DNA from 2 places in the Peribacillus sp. NPDC097895 genome. Region 2 is predicted to be linked to the other one. Evidence: riboswitches for the same ligand, from Rfam matches in the RefSeq annotation. Region 2 holds a riboswitch; the other holds the start of a gene.

Region 1 (7,796 bases), on a different contig from region 2:
GGTATACGGTGGAAATGCTTATTAAAGGAGTTGAGATATTGGGAATGGTTTCTTGCTTCATGTTTAAACCGGAATATAAACCCGCTGCAACGATGATGATTGTAAGCAGCCAGATTGCCAGTTTATTTTTCAAAGAAAATTTAATTATAGAATTCAAACTATTACCCTCCATACTTATATTGTGACTAGTCGGTCATAGATTCAAATATATAGTATAAGTATTATGAATGCAATAGATAATAACTGTTAGTTTTATCGTTGTGATTTCAAGGGTTTTGGGATACAATGTGGATGATATGACTGAGTGGTCATAAGTGGATAATATTTATGGGATAGGATGGATTTGATGAATGAAAAACATAAAATGATTATAGATAAATCTGTGGAACTTTTCGCGGAGAAAGGCTATCATGCTACTTCCGTTCAGGAAATTGCTGAAAAGTGCGGGATAGCAAAGGGATCTTTTTATAATTACTTTAAATCGAAGGAAGAGTTGCTCGTCTCTATTTTTAAAAATTTTTATGAGGCGTTGACGGACTCTTTGCTCGATCTGGAACTTGATGCTTCTTTATCAAGTAAAGACAAGTTTTTAAGGCAAATCACTGTTCATATTGAGCATATGACAGGGAATACCAATTTCATTCAAATGCTGTTGCAGGAACAAATGGTTCATATCAGCAAAGAATTGGATAGGTTTTTACATTATATGCATGAAGAGGGCCTGATTTGGTGCAAGCGTAAAATCATTGAGTTATACCCAGATCTCTCGGCTGAGCTTTTGCCTGATAGCACGATCATATTAGATTCCCTTTTCAAGGGATATATCGGAATGTTAATCAGAAAAAAAGATGCCTACGAAGTGGAATTGTTACCTAACTTCATCTTGAACCGGATGGATTCGATCATCGCAAGCCTGCAAAACAAGGAAGATCCATTATTGAAGCAATTTCCATTACCAAAATGCTCTTTGCAGGAATTGAGCCCTAAAGAGGAAATCCATTCGATCATCAGCAGGATGTTGGAAGTGGAAACGCGTAAAGAAGAGGGAATGGAAATAAGTAAAAATACAGAAGCTTTAAAGGCGATTCAAGAAGAATTTTCTAAAGTTAAACCAAGTTCGATTATCCTGGAAAGTCTTTTGTTGTTTTTGGAAAAAAATGAAAAACGAAGTCCCCTTTGTTCAAAGCTTATCTTAACGATGAAGGATTATTTAATGAATTTATGAAGGTTTTACAGAAAGGGGCGTAAAGCCTCTTTTTTATGTGGATACTGTGTGGAATTTCAATTCTGAATTTTCGCATATAAGATTGAGTTTCAAAAGGTAGGCTTTAGGAAAAGGTAATTATAAAGAAGAAATTCTTGATTTGAATATGGGGGCTACGTCATGAGATGGAAAAAAGGAATGCTGATTTACAATAAAAAAGCCGGGAACGATAAACTCGAAAGAAATCTCGAGCAGTGTCTTCCGATTATAGCTCCTCATATTGATGAGTTCCTTATTTTGCAAACGAAGGAAAAAGGCGATGCAAGTCGATTTTGCTCGGAATATGGGGAAGACATGGATGTTGTTTTTGTATTGGGAGGAGATGGAACCGTTCATGAGTGTGTAAATGGTCTTTCATCACTTGGAAAGAGGCCTCTGTTTGGGGTTTTGCCTGGAGGGACGTGTAATGACTTCTCCAGGACATTAAAGATTCCTCAAAATATTCGTCAAGCCTCGGAAGCACTTGTAAATGGCAAAGTTCGTTCAATTGACATAGGGCAGGCCGATGATGCTTATTTTTCGAATTTTTGGGGTGTTGGACTTATTTCTGACGCATCAAGCAATATTGATGAGCAGGAAAAAAATAAGTTCGGAAAGATCGGATATTTATTAAGTGCGGTTAGGACGATTGGAGATAATAACCCGTTTCCCTTTAAGCTCCAATATGATGGAAATATGATTGAAGGGGAAGCAATCATGATTTTGGTCTTGAATGGGTGTTATATTGGTACTAATTTATTGCCATTTCCCATGGTAAGCCCTGATGATGGGCTGTTTGGCATTGCCATCTTGGAAAAAGCAAACCTTAGTGCATTTTTTGAAATAATGGCTATGAAACGTTTGTGGACTGAAAAACTGAGTCCGGAGTCAGGGGTGACTTATTTACAGGCGGGTACTCTGATCATTGAAACCAAGATGCCGCTTGATGTGGATATGGATGGAGAGATCTATAGCCAAACGCCTACCCGGATTAAAATCCTTAGTCATCATTTATCGGTATTAACGCCGAATTAGAGAAGAGAGTATTAAATTAAGTGATATGTGTTTTTTTTGTTTCATTCATTCCTTATTTCTGCATTTGCTTCCAAAATAAGATAAAATATAGAATGATATATCATTTTTTGCAGGAGGAACACATATGGTGTACCAGGTCAGATTGTTAAAGGGCATTTTAGAGCCCCATAGGAGTCGTTACCAGCTGCAAAATGCAGAAGCGGTCACGCGGCTTGGATGGAAACTACTATTATTATATTTTCTTAGTGTTATAGTTTTTGCAATTGGAGGATATTTCGGCATTGGCTCTGAGTCATTTTCCAAAGAAATCACAAAGATGACTGCTGATGAATTTGAAGCGGGAAAGTTGCTGATAGTGTGCGGAAATATTATAGCGGGTCTCTTTTATCCTTCCATATATATATTTTTTTCTTCTCTATTCTTTTGGATTGTTACGGATATCCCATACATAAAATTAGTAATCGTTCAAATGATCATTTTCGGTTTGCAATTATTGGAGAAAATATTGTTGCTTCCTCTATTTGTATTAATGGATATCGGAAACGATGCTAACCCTTTTTCATTGGGTGTCATCAGTCAGTATTTTCTAAGAAGTGATTACTTTATTCATTTTTTCAGCGAAATCACCATTTTTCAATTTCTTATTATTGTCCTGCAATATTTCTATTTAAAGGAATTTACAGAACGGAATAAATATTTGGTCCTATCAATGACTTTTCTATTCTATTTGGCCACGTGGTTTGTTAAAGCCTTTTTAGCATATATCCAAGTGGGCGTATTTGTATAAGGCGGGTGAAAAGAATGAAGGCGAAATGGAAAATAGCGGCAGTATCTTTTGCTTCGATTGCATTAATAACCGTTAACTTATACCTTATTGAAAAGAAAGAAAGCAAAGTGGAACGAACTGTTTTCGTGGAAAACTGGACTAAAGTAAAAAAAGATACAATTAGGGATACTATTCAAACAAAAGGGGTAGTTAAACCTGTAGAAGAGTTTGATATCTATTTCGATGCCAAGAAAAACGACTTCAAAAAATTTCTTGTAAAAGAGGGAGATGAGGTAGCGGCTGGCTCTCCGTTATTCGAGTATACGACAGCCGAACTGGATGCGCTTAAAGCGAATTTAGAAGCGGAGAAAACAGCTGCTGAAGGAGAGATTGCAGGAATTGACGAATACATTGGGAAGTTGAGGACTTATCAAGGAACCCTGACCAGCAATCCTGATAAGGCGGTCATCGATGACTCGGTAGAAAAGACCTTGAATATTGATGTAACCACTAGCTCTACAGATCTTATCAAAAGTAACATTGAGCAAGAAATGTACAAGCAAGAACTAGAAAAAAGCAGCTTGAATGAAAAAGTGAAAATGTATGATGCTCAATTAAGCTCAATCGAGGAGCAGACCAGCGCGGTTGAGACGGCGAGTGAAGCAGATGGTGTGGTTAAAAACATCAATAAAAACCTGAATAATCCCATTATATCCATTGTTTCAACAAATATGGCAATTGAAGGGGATTTCTCTGAAGAAGAGATGAAAAAGGCTGAAGTGGGCATGACTATAAAAGCAAGCTCCCCTGATTTAAAAAAGTCATTGAATGGAACAATAGGTCGTATACATTCTTATCCTGCAGAAGAGCCATCATTAAAAAAAGGTAGCAGATTTCCATTTCAAGCCATGATCGAACCGGAGGGTGAAGAAACGGAACCTTTGTTGGTTGGATCAAAGGTCAACCTTGCAGTAATAACCAATGAGAAAGCGGGTGTACCCTCCATTCCTGAAGAAGCAGTCCATCCAAAAAAACAGCCGCATGTCTATAAATTGACTAAAAAAGGCTTTGTGGATAAGCACTACATTACAAAAGGACTTAAAGCAGAAGGAAAGCAAGAAATCATAAAGGGGCCGGCAGTTGGTGAAATCATCCTAATAGAACCAAACGGGGTAGTGAAAAACCATTCTCATTTTATTACTCCCATTCAATTAGAAAAAGTGAAAACTAAAACTTATAAAAAATTCACCAATAGGGAAAAAGTAAGGTATCTGTTACTTGGCATTTTGGAAAAATAGCTTTTTTTCATCAAATGAGGGGATGTCAAATTCGTTATAAATTATATATCCATATAATTTTAAATGAATAAAATCGGGAAGTGTAATTACAGGTATAATAGTCGTTAATACAGAATTTTCAGACATATTTAAAGATTATTTCTATAGGGGGCGAGAATAAATATTTACAGAATCACATTTTTAGTATAATATTTTATTATAAGTTAACTCGCTTAATCTTATTCCAAGAACGGGGGACCCAATTTTGTGGATTCATATCCGCTAGGGGTGAATTCAGAAATGAAAGGGCTTTTTGTGTTTCCAATCCTAACCCGACAGCTAACCTCGTCAGCGTCTTCAAGGGAACATGTGTGAATATTCACGCCAATAAGAAATCGACACATGAAGTGTCTTTTTTTTCGGCGTAAAGACAGAGTTTTTCAAAAAAGAAAAATTACTTTCTTTCTATTATGATCTTGTTTCCCTTACCGAGACAAAATGTTTTTGCATCAAAGACTTTATGGAAGGTGAGGAAAGTATATGAAGAAATTCAAATTAAGTTTAGCAAGCCAAATTTTCATTGGTTTAATTCTAGGGATTATCGTTGGTGCCATTTTTTATGGTAACGAGACGGCTCAAAACTTTTTACAGCCATTCGGAGACATTTTCCTACGAATGATTAAAATGATTGTTGTGCCAATCATTGTATCTAGCCTTATCGTTGCAGTTGCGGGTGTAGGTGATTTGAAAGCTGTAGGTAAACTAGGAGCTAAATCACTATCATACTTTGTAGTGGTAACTATGATTGCGATTGCTGTTGGTCTGATTTCCGCGAATATCATCCAGCCGGGTGCTGGGGTGAATATGAATAAGCTGGAACAAACGGATATTTCCACGTATGTTGATACAGCAGAAACTAAGCAGCATGAATCTTTTGTAGATACACTCGTTCACATTGTACCGTCTAATCCAGTTCAAGCTATGGTACAAGGTGATATGCTAGCGATTATTTTCTTCTCCGTGTTGTTTGGACTTAGTATTGCGGCTATCGGTGAAAAAGGTAAACCAGTATTTCGTTTCTTCCAAGGTACAGCAGAAGGAATGTTCTACTTAACTAATATGGTCATGAAATTTGCTCCTATCGGGGTATTTGCACTAATCGGTGTGACCATCTCCAAGTTCGGTTTGGAATCTTTAATCCCGTTAGGAAAGTTAGCGCTTTCTGTATACGGAACAATGATTTTCTTTGTAATTGTCATTCTGGGTCTTATTGCAAAATTTGTAGGATTCAATATCTTTACGTTGATTAAGCTTCTTAAAGAGGAATTGATTCTTGCGTTCTCTACAGCAAGTTCAGAAGCGGTTCTTCCGAAACTTATGGAAAAAATGGAGAAAGCGGGATGTCCGAAACATATTGCTACATTCGTTATTCCGACTGGATACTCCTTTAACCTTGATGGCTCTACATTATATCAAGCGTTAGCAGCTATTTTCATCGCTCAAATGTACGGAATTGATTTAAGTGCTTATGAGCAAATCACGTTAATGCTAGTATTAATGATTACATCCAAAGGGATTGCGGGTGTACCTGGTGTATCCTTCGTAGTTCTTTTAGCGACATTGGGAACTGTCGGTATTCCTATTGAAGGTCTAGCATTTATTGCCGGTATTGACCGTATTCTTGATATGGGACGTACAGTAGTAAACGTTATCGGTAATTCACTTGCAGCAATCGTTATCTCTAAATGGGAAGGTCAATTCAACCCTCCTTCCAAAAAAGAACTAGAACAAGTTTCTTGATCGAAAATCCAGAGTGATATCCTCACTCTGGATTTTTTTGATTTTGAAAAATGTATGTTTATTTTCGAACAATCCAAAAGCGGCAATCCGATGAGAAATTGATGACATCATCGCTTTCATGGAATAATTCACTCCGGTAAAAGCTCTCGATGACTGTAAATCCTGCTTCTTCAAGACAATTAAGTACTTCAAGTTGATTTGGGATATGAAGATAAGTATCATTTTGAAGTGTCTGTCCAGGTGTGAAAATATCCCCGAATTCATAAAGCCTCTCATCTTGTTTACCTTCACACCAAATAATTTCCTCTTGCTCCCAGAAGTTCAGGTAATTTTCATTTTTATCACGGTCGTGTGTTGTGAAAATGAAGATGCCTTCGGGTTTTAAAATACGGTTGATTTCTTTTAAAGCTAAAGTACGGTTTTTTCGTTTGGGTATTTGCATTAAACCATTAAAGGCGAAAATTGCTTTATCGAAAGATGAGTTGTTGAAAGGGAGGTTGGCTGCATCGCCAAGGATAAATGGTATATCCAGGTTAACTTCGTGCGATATTTTTTCAGCTTCAGAAAGCATGGCAGGAGTTAAATCCAATCCGGTTATTTTTTGAAATCCTTTTTTATACAGTGCGAAGGTGGTTCTTCCTGTTCCACATCCGATATCAAGGATCTTATCATCCGGATAAAAATATTTTTCGAATGCATATTTTTCCGATTGCCAAAGCCCTATCTTTTTAGTTGCTTGAGCATAAAGGGAAGCGGCTTCATGAAAAGAATTAATGATAAAACCTTTTTCAATTTTATCCATCGTCAATTCCTCCAAACCTTTATTTTTACTATAATATGGATATTGGGGATTGTCGAGCTTGTTCCTGATCTTATAAGGTGGGTATAGAGTTAGGTTTTCCATTTATTTACATGATGCGGGATAAATATTCTGGGTTATATATCTTACTTGAAATCCAAAAAGTTTGATAAAATAACATTATTGATTGAAAGCTCGGAGGGGAACAGGTTATGAAGAATGATAGCAATGATATTTTATATATGCATATGCAGGCTTCCGAACGGTTTGTCCTTTTTAATGGACTAAATTTTCGCGAATTTGCCTATTCACTGCCATATACCTTGGATTCCATCTTATTATTGAAACATCAATTCGATGGTGGGGAATACAATTTGAATGTTCTGCTTGAGAGCGCTTCATCTGAGGCTATCGCTAAGCTGGTTAAAGAAAATGTCCGGGCATATGGAGATTTCTGTTGGATTGATTTTGAAGAAGCGGAAGGGCTGGATGAATTGGATGGAAAGGAATTATCGGAACTTTTATATTTAGGGCATACGAAAACCCATTTGGAGCCTCCCTTTTTTCGTAAATTGAATAATCAATTTGTGTATCTTGCCCAGGATGATGGCTGGTTCAATAAAATATATTTTCGTTCTCTTTCGACATATTATATGATGTTGGGTAGTCTGATTCCGCTAAAGCTTGAGCCGTTAAAAGTGGAAAGGACTTGGCTTGGGATAAGAAAGAAAAAAGAATTGACGGCCATTCCCGCAGAAATCATTTCTTCCTTGGCTCCCATTCTCGCAGAGGGACTAATTTTTTCATTTCGGGACGTTAAGTACTCAAGAACGAAGATTGAGATACCAGCTTGGGTCGTGGGAGATTATTTAAACA
Region 2 (7,796 bases):
TGCCAGATACGATTTCCCAGCTTTGTAGTTTGTTGATGAATTTGGTCGAAGAAAACGTTGTTTCCGTTCAAAGTAAGATTTTGTTGGTTGACGATGGAAGTAAGGATCAAACGTGGAAAATCATTTACAAGGAAACTATAAACAATGAGCTTGTCCGCGGTCTAAAACTTTCCCAGAATGTAGGTCATCAAAATGCACTCCTGGCAGGGTTGTTTACAGCAAAGGAAGCTTCGGATTGTGTGATTTCCATCGATGCAGATTTGCAGGATGATATTCTTGTCATCCCTGAATTCATTCGGAAATTCACTGAAGGATGTGAAATTGTATACGGTGTCCGCCGAAAGAGGGAGCTTGATTCATTTTTTAAACGTACTTCAGCGACAGCGTTTTATAAAATGATGAACAAGATGGGGGTTAAGCTTGTCTATAACCATGCTGATTTCCGACTAATGAGCAAAAGGGCAATTGTAGAGTTGGAACGATTTGAAGAAACGAATCTTTTTTTACGTGGAATCGTTCCACTCATTGGGTTTGAGACGGCCTCTGTTTATTATGATCGAAAAGAAAGATTGGCTGGTGAAACGAAGTATCCATTGAAGAAGATGGTTGCATTTGCACTGGATGGGATTACTTCCTTTTCTGTTACACCGATCCGGCTTGTATTATGGCTTGGATGTCTGTCCTTTTTCGTAAGCTTACTTTTTGGGTCATACTTTTTATGGTTAAAGTTTTATGGGCAAACAGAAACTGGCTGGACCTCATTAATTACCTCTATATGGTTGATCGGTGGACTACAGTTGATTGCTGTTGGCTTGATTGGGGAATATATCGGTAAAATCTATAATGAGTCCAAACGTCGGCCTAAATATATTGTGGATTTGGATCTATTTAATCCGCTTGATTTAAAAAAACGGGAGCAACTAGACAATGAACGAACCAGTTTGGAAAAACTTTCTGGAACGCACTAATTCTTTTATCCGATTTTTACTTGTTGGAATAGTCAATACAGCGGTTGGACTGTCCATCATGCTTTTTTTAATGAATGTTTTTGGTTTATCTTATTGGGTCTCGACCTTTTTCGGCAATGGTACGGGAGCTGTAACGAGTTTTCTGTTAAACAGGAATTTTACCTTTAGAAGCAATATAGATTGGCGTAGAGGGGCTGCCCGTTTCTTTTGTGTCATCCTTATTTGTTATTCAGCCGCGTATTCGTTAGGTCAAGCCATCGCAGAATCTATGGAAGGGTCTGTTCGTTTGTCCATACAACAAAATGTGGCTGTACTGATTGGAACAGTCCTTTATACAGGACTTAACTATATGGGTCAGAAATACTTTGTTTTTAAAAAAAATATGTTGAAACCAATTCAAGAAGGAAGGAATTAGCAAATCGAAAGGTGAGTTAGTTGATTGAATTGAGAGGTGTTCAGGTTTACCTTGACGAATTCTGTGAGGCTGGTCATTTTTTCTTTTTAGGACAACCAGATTGTTTAATAATCTCTCCAATCACAATTTCTGAAAATTCAACAAATAATATTCCGCTTTCTTTTTTAGCCAGGTATTCATCACTTTCCTTCCTTCAAATCATGTGTTTGGGTCACTTATGAAGTATGCGGTATCAACATGACATCACTATCAATAAATTATTGTATTTATGTGCAAAATTTTCATTTACTTTTCCAATACACGGGAGTATGATAATCAACAGTTTCATATTTCTAAATCGCTGAAGTCTTTTGGCACGGGGGAACCGTTATTAGGATTGTTTTACAATTCAAGGGGTGAATCCTTTATAAGGTAGGGCTACTCAAAGGTCCGAATCCGACAGCTAACCTCGTAAGCGTTTAATGAGAAGGAAGGTGGAGCTTGTGAGACAAAAAAATGATGTCTGCAGGTCTATTTAATTATGGATTGCAGGCATTTTTATTTTCTTTTTTTTTTCACAGAGCTGGGCAACATAAACTTATAATTTATTAAATATGGCGGTGAGTTCTTAATGTTATCTTCTTTAAAGAGGTTTTTGATAGGCAGGCCCTTAAAATCAAATGCACTTGGTGATCAAAAACTGAATAAAACAAAAGCTTTGGCGATACTATCTTCCGATGCTTTGTCTTCGGTGGCATATGGTCCGGAACAAATATTGATCGTGCTGATCACAATCGGTGTAACAGCATTCTGGTATTCCATCCCGATTGCCATTGGAGTATTGATCCTGTTAACTGCTTTGATTTTGTCTTATAGGCAAATTATTTTTGCTTATCCCCATGGTGGAGGAGCCTATGTCGTTTCAAAAAACAATCTAGGTGTCAACCCAGGGTTGATAGCTGGTGGATCTTTGTTGGTCGATTATATATTGACTGTGGCGGTAAGTGTTTCTGCCGGCACTGATGCCATCACATCTGCTTTTCCTAGCCTGCATTCCCATAATGTGATCATCGCTATCATTTTTGTCATTCTGCTTACCATCCTAAACCTAAGAGGAGTAACCGAGTCGGCCTCTGTTTTGGCCTATCCGGTGTACCTATTCGTTTTAGCGTTATTCATTCTGATTGGTGTAGGATTATACAAAATCTTGACGGGCCAAGTGAATCCTGAATTGCATACGTCGATCGGAACACCAGTAGCGGGCATCAGTTTATTTATACTGCTAAGAGCTTTTGCATCAGGCAGTTCGGCATTGACGGGTGTTGAAGCCATCTCCAATGCGATTCCGAACTTTAAAGATCCGGCTCCTAATAATGCGGCTAAAACCTTAATTGCGATGGGTTCCTTACTAGCTGTATTATTTTCAGGAATTGTATTCTTAGCCTATTATTTAAGCATTGTTCCTAGCGCAGAGGTAACGGTCGTCTCGCAGATTGCTGAAGAGATTTTTGGACGGAATTTCATGTATTTCTTTATTCAAGGTACGACTGCATTGATATTAATCCTTGCTGCCAACACTGGCTATTCTGCTTTCCCTTTGCTTGCGGTAAATCTTGCGAAGGATAAATTCATACCAAGGGCGTTCACGATTAGAGGAGACCGATTGGGATATTCCAATGGAATTATCATTCTGGGGCTTGCATCAATCATCTTGATAATCGCATTTGGAGGACATACTGAAAATCTTATTCCACTTTATGCGGTGGGAGTATTTATTCCATTTACGTTGTCCCAGACCGGGATGATTGTTAAATGGATACGTGAAAAGCCAAAAGGATGGAAGACGAAATTAACCATTAATTCAATTGGTGCCTTTATTAGTTTTATCGTCACGATGATATTCTTTTTAACTAAATTCAATCAGGTTTGGCCTGTATTGATTTTCTTGCCTATCATCATTATTATTTTTCATCGTATTAGAAAGCATTATGAAGCAGTTAGTGACCAACTTAGGATTACAACATGTGAGCCTATCTTACCAATAGAAGGGAATATCATTATTGTACCTGTGGCTGGTATAACTCATGTGGTTGAAAACTCCTTAAATTATGCTAAATCCCTTTCAGCACATCAGGTTATTGCCGTTTATGTTGCTTTCGAAAGAGAGGATGAAAAAAAATTCGAAGAAAAGTGGAATAAGTGGCAACCAGATGTTAGACTCGTCACACTGAACTCTTATTACAGGAGTATCATTCAGCCATTAACGAAATTTGTTGATACAGTTGAACATAAAGCAAGGGAATCTAACTATAAAGTTACTGTCATCATTCCGCAATTCATTCCGAAGAAAGGCTGGCACAATATTCTTCATAACCAATCCAGTTTACTGATCCGTGCCTACTTGCTTTACAGAAGGAATGTAGTTATTACGACAGTACCATATCATTTGAAAAAGTAATCTCCATTATTCTCTAAATGAAAAGAAGCGAACCTTCACACGGTTTGCTTCTTTTCATGTTCACCACAGTTCAAGGCAGTATATGTAATAAATTTTATCACTTAAAAGGGTTTTGGAAATGCTTGTCGAAAACATAAAAACAACACGCTCATGCTGGAAATGCCAGGCATTGAAATAATGATAAAGTTCCTGAAATGTGAAGTATATAGATGACCATTCAACCGTTGACACGTGCAATCAATTAGATGAGGCAAATCCGCAAAAAGAAAATAGGTAAGTTTTCCGAATTAAGAATTTCAGTTTTGTCCCTCATAGGGGCTGGTCTGATCATGTAATATAATAGGAGCGTGATGATCGTTGAGCATCATTCAGAGTTTCAAAAACTTTGATTATTTTCCATTTCAACCGGAATTCGAGACACTTACGGATTACTATATAGAATATAAACAAAGAAATTCAGACCATTCAACTACATTATTCTATCAATTTAAAATTAATCAAGATTTAATGGATCCAATGTCCGTTATTCCAGATGGATGCATCGATATATTATTTTATTGCGATCCCGTTAGACCCTACGCAAGTGTATGTGGGACTGTCCTAAAGTACAAAAAGATAAACTTTCAGGCTAATTGTGAATATTTCGGTGTCAGGTTTTTACCTAAACAAGAAACCCAGCATTTTAAATATTCTATGAAGGAAGTGATTGATTGCCAAATTCCATTAGCTGATATGATCACAATTGAACCTACCATTATGGAAAGGTTAATAAATGAACAGGATTTTCGTGGAAGAATAAAACTTTTCAAAGAAGAAATAGGGAATAATATATTTGCATGTAATGATTTGCCGGCAATTATAGATTATTCTTTGAATAAAATATATTCTACTAAAGGAAATGTAAATATGAATCAATTGGCCGTTGAGACAGGATATTCTACAAGATACTTGAGAAAGCAATTCGATGCTCATGTAGGAATGCCGCCAAAATTATTTAGCCAAATAGTGAGGTTTCAGAACTCCCTGCATATGCTATTGAATAAAAAGTTCTTTACAGTATGGGATGTAATTAATGAAAATGGATATTATGATCAATCACATTTAATTAATGAATTTAAAAAGTTTGGTTACCTGACTCCTAATAAATTCATGCATACCGTCTCAAAGAAATTGTCTGATCCAACCAATTAAGTTCAATATAAGGTGTCCTGGTATATATAGTGATTCTAGTGACAAGATCCCGTTCAAGATGACGAGGATCTATTTTGTTTGGTTTTTTATTGCGTCACAAATATTCAGAATGTTCCGCTTTTTACAATAAAAATAAAGTGTGTAGCCTTATTGTTTTAATAGATAGAATTGGTTGTTTAAGAAATTTCCACTCGAAAGGGGAATGATGATGGGGAAGAAATATCAATTGTTCATTGATGGGAAATGGGTTGATTCTTTATCCGGAAAAACATTTGAATCACTAAATCCTGCAACGGATGAAGTGAATGCTGTAGTTGCCGAGGCTGGTCCGGAAGATGTTGATTTGGCAGTAAAAGCTGCACGAAGGGCATTTGAATCAGGTCCGTGGGCTGAAATGGCACCGGGAGATAGAGGTAGATTGCTAAATAAAGTGGCACAGGCCCTTTGGGAAAAAGCCGATATGCTAGCCGAAGTTGAATCACAGGATAACGGGTTGCCAATCAACGAAACGAAGTTCATTGCAATGCCAGCCATGATAGATGTACTTGAATTTTATGCAGGATTAGCAAATAAAGTCCAGGGAAGCACCCTTGCTTCTCCTCATAACCGGTTCAATTTTACCCTGAAGGAGCCCATCGGCGTCGTTGGAGCCACATAGTACCTTAGAACTTTCCTCTAATGTTGACGATGTGGAAGCTTGCGCCTGCTTTAGCGGCAGGCAATACGATCGTAATCAAACCAGCTGAACAAACTCCGGTGAGCATTCTGGAATTGGTAAAAATCTTTCAGGAAGTCGGAATTCCAAATGGAGTAATCAATGTCATTCCGGGATATGGGAAGGTGGCGGGTGAGGCCCTCTCCTCCCATCCTGATGTCGATAAAATCGCTTTTACGGGTTCAACTCATACTGGCCGCCTCATCATGCAAGCAGCAAGTAAGAACATAAAACCGATAAGCCTTGAATTAGGGGGCAAATCACCAAATATAGTTTTTGATGATGCTTCCATTGAAAATGCAGTGAATGGATCCATGTTTGGCATCTTCTTCGCTCAAGGTCAGGTTTGCGCCTCTGGTACAAGACTTTTTGTGCAAGAAAGCATATATGATCGATTCATGGATTCATTCGTGAAGAAAGTACAATCGATCCGTGTAGGGAATCCTTTAGAACAAACGACCCAAATGGGTCCGCAAGTTTCTTTACAACAATTAGACAAAATTGAACAATACGTAGCGGCTGGTCTGGAACAGGGTGCTAATCTTGTCATCGGCGGCGAAAGAAACAGGGAGGCAGGAAATGGCTATTTCTTCACGCCCACTGTTTTTGAGAACGTGACGAATGATATGACAATTGCCCGTGAAGAGATATTTGGACCGGTATTGTCGGTGATCAAGTTTAAAGATGAGGAGGATGCATTGAGCAAGGCAAATGACACGTTGTATGGGTTGGCTTCAGGTATATGGACCAATGATTTAAAAAGAGCGCATCGTATGGTAAGGGGACTCAAAGCGGGAACGGTGTATGTGAACACGTTTAGCATGCTCGATAGCGCAGCTCCTTTTGGCGGAAGGAAACAAAGCGGTTTTGGAAGGGAACTGGGTATCCAAGCGATGGATATGTACACGGAAACAAAAAATGTGTGGATCGATTTGAACGAGCAAGGCTTGAACTGGTATGGGGTGTAAGGGGAGTGAGCGTCTAGTCATCGCTTTCTCGCTTGCAGGTTAACTAAGTTTCCTTTCCAGCATTCCGCTTGATAAACCGTATGAATGGGGTGGGTTCACTGAACGTTGGCTATATCTTCATCATATTGAATATGGTTGTTTTAGGTCTCTCGATCCCGGCCGGCAGTGTTGCAATGGCGACCATTCCCGTATGGCTGTTTACAACCATAACGCTTGCCATCGCTTGTATCATCTTACTGCCATCAGCGAAAATATACGAGAAAGTCAAGTGGAAAGAGTTAGGGTATAAAACGTACTTCGGAATATTCATGCAATCTCTTTTTACCGTTACATTATATACGGTATTCCTCCTATATGGTTTGAAATACTCTAGTGTAATAGCAGCTGGAATCATAAATAGCATGGTGCCTGCCGTAACTTTGGTTCTTTCCTTCATATTATTGGGAGAGCGGTTGAACATCCGTAAGAGCATAGCCATCATACTAGCTGTTTCAGCTGTTCTGATAATGGAGCTTGCAGGTGCGAGTACGGAGGGGGAATCCAGTGCATTAGGGATTACTTTCATGATATTGGCGGTTGTTTCATTGGGATTGTTTTTTGTATATGCAAAAAAATTCGCAGTGGAAGTACCCCCGGTGACGATGGCAGCAGGACTATGCTTAATGGGGCTGCTAACTACTTTGCCAATGGCTACTTATGAGGCAATATCATTTGATTGGGGAAAACTGACGCCCGGTTTATGGAGTGCTGTCATTGCGTACTCATTGCTTGGCTGGGTGCTTGCTTATGTATTTACGTACTTAGGAATTCCAAAGGTACCTGCAAGCACCATAGGGATGGTAACGGCAATCATTCCGATTACTGCGATGCTATATGCCGTTTTATTCCTAGGTGATGAATTACGAACGGTAGATATCATTGCTACTGTACTTTTAATTATTTCAATATTCATAGCAGAATCAAAAGAAAGAGAAAAGATAGGAAATGAGCTAACTACAACTATCGAAAATAAGGATGCAATAGAAAAATAAATTGGAAGTCAGTTTGAAAGAAAAGATGACCGTAAAAGATAGAACGATATTTTACCTAAAAGGAGAGGGTA

Evidence for each region. A riboswitch is a leader RNA that binds a small molecule or an ion and turns the genes downstream of it on or off. The one in region 2 is predicted to bind cyclic di-AMP.
Region 1: linked by a shared signal. The riboswitch ahead of ACQKMH_RS27330 (cation:dicarboxylate symporter family transporter) and the one ahead of ACQKMH_RS15320 (APC family permease) in region 2 are both predicted to bind cyclic di-AMP.

The regions. Positions count from the first base shown of each region.
Region 1 covers NZ_JBNNSH010000013.1:23,895-31,690, reverse strand. Annotated here, with positions in the region: gene ACQKMH_RS27355 (efflux RND transporter permease subunit) at 1-157, opposite strand, end outside; gene ACQKMH_RS27350 (TetR/AcrR family transcriptional regulator) at 347-1,225, shown strand; gene ACQKMH_RS27345 (diacylglycerol/lipid kinase family protein) at 1,385-2,278, shown strand; gene ACQKMH_RS27340 (hypothetical protein) at 2,403-3,065, shown strand; gene ACQKMH_RS27335 (efflux RND transporter periplasmic adaptor subunit) at 3,080-4,342, shown strand; cyclic di-AMP (ydaO/yuaA leader) riboswitch at 4,542-4,690, shown strand; gene ACQKMH_RS27330 (cation:dicarboxylate symporter family transporter) at 4,862-6,121, shown strand; gene ACQKMH_RS27325 (class I SAM-dependent methyltransferase) at 6,180-6,923, opposite strand; gene ACQKMH_RS27320 (hypothetical protein) at 7,133-7,796, shown strand, end outside.
Region 2 covers NZ_JBNNSH010000002.1:806,240-814,035, reverse strand. Annotated here, with positions in the region: gene ACQKMH_RS15330 (glycosyltransferase family 2 protein) at 1-968, shown strand, start outside; gene ACQKMH_RS15325 (GtrA family protein) at 928-1,383, shown strand; cyclic di-AMP (ydaO/yuaA leader) riboswitch at 1,712-1,856, shown strand; gene ACQKMH_RS15320 (APC family permease) at 1,994-3,820, shown strand; gene ACQKMH_RS15315 (helix-turn-helix domain-containing protein) at 4,178-5,011, shown strand; partial or broken gene ACQKMH_RS15310 (aldehyde dehydrogenase family protein) at 5,220-6,694, shown strand; gene ACQKMH_RS15305 (DMT family transporter) at 6,775-7,725, shown strand.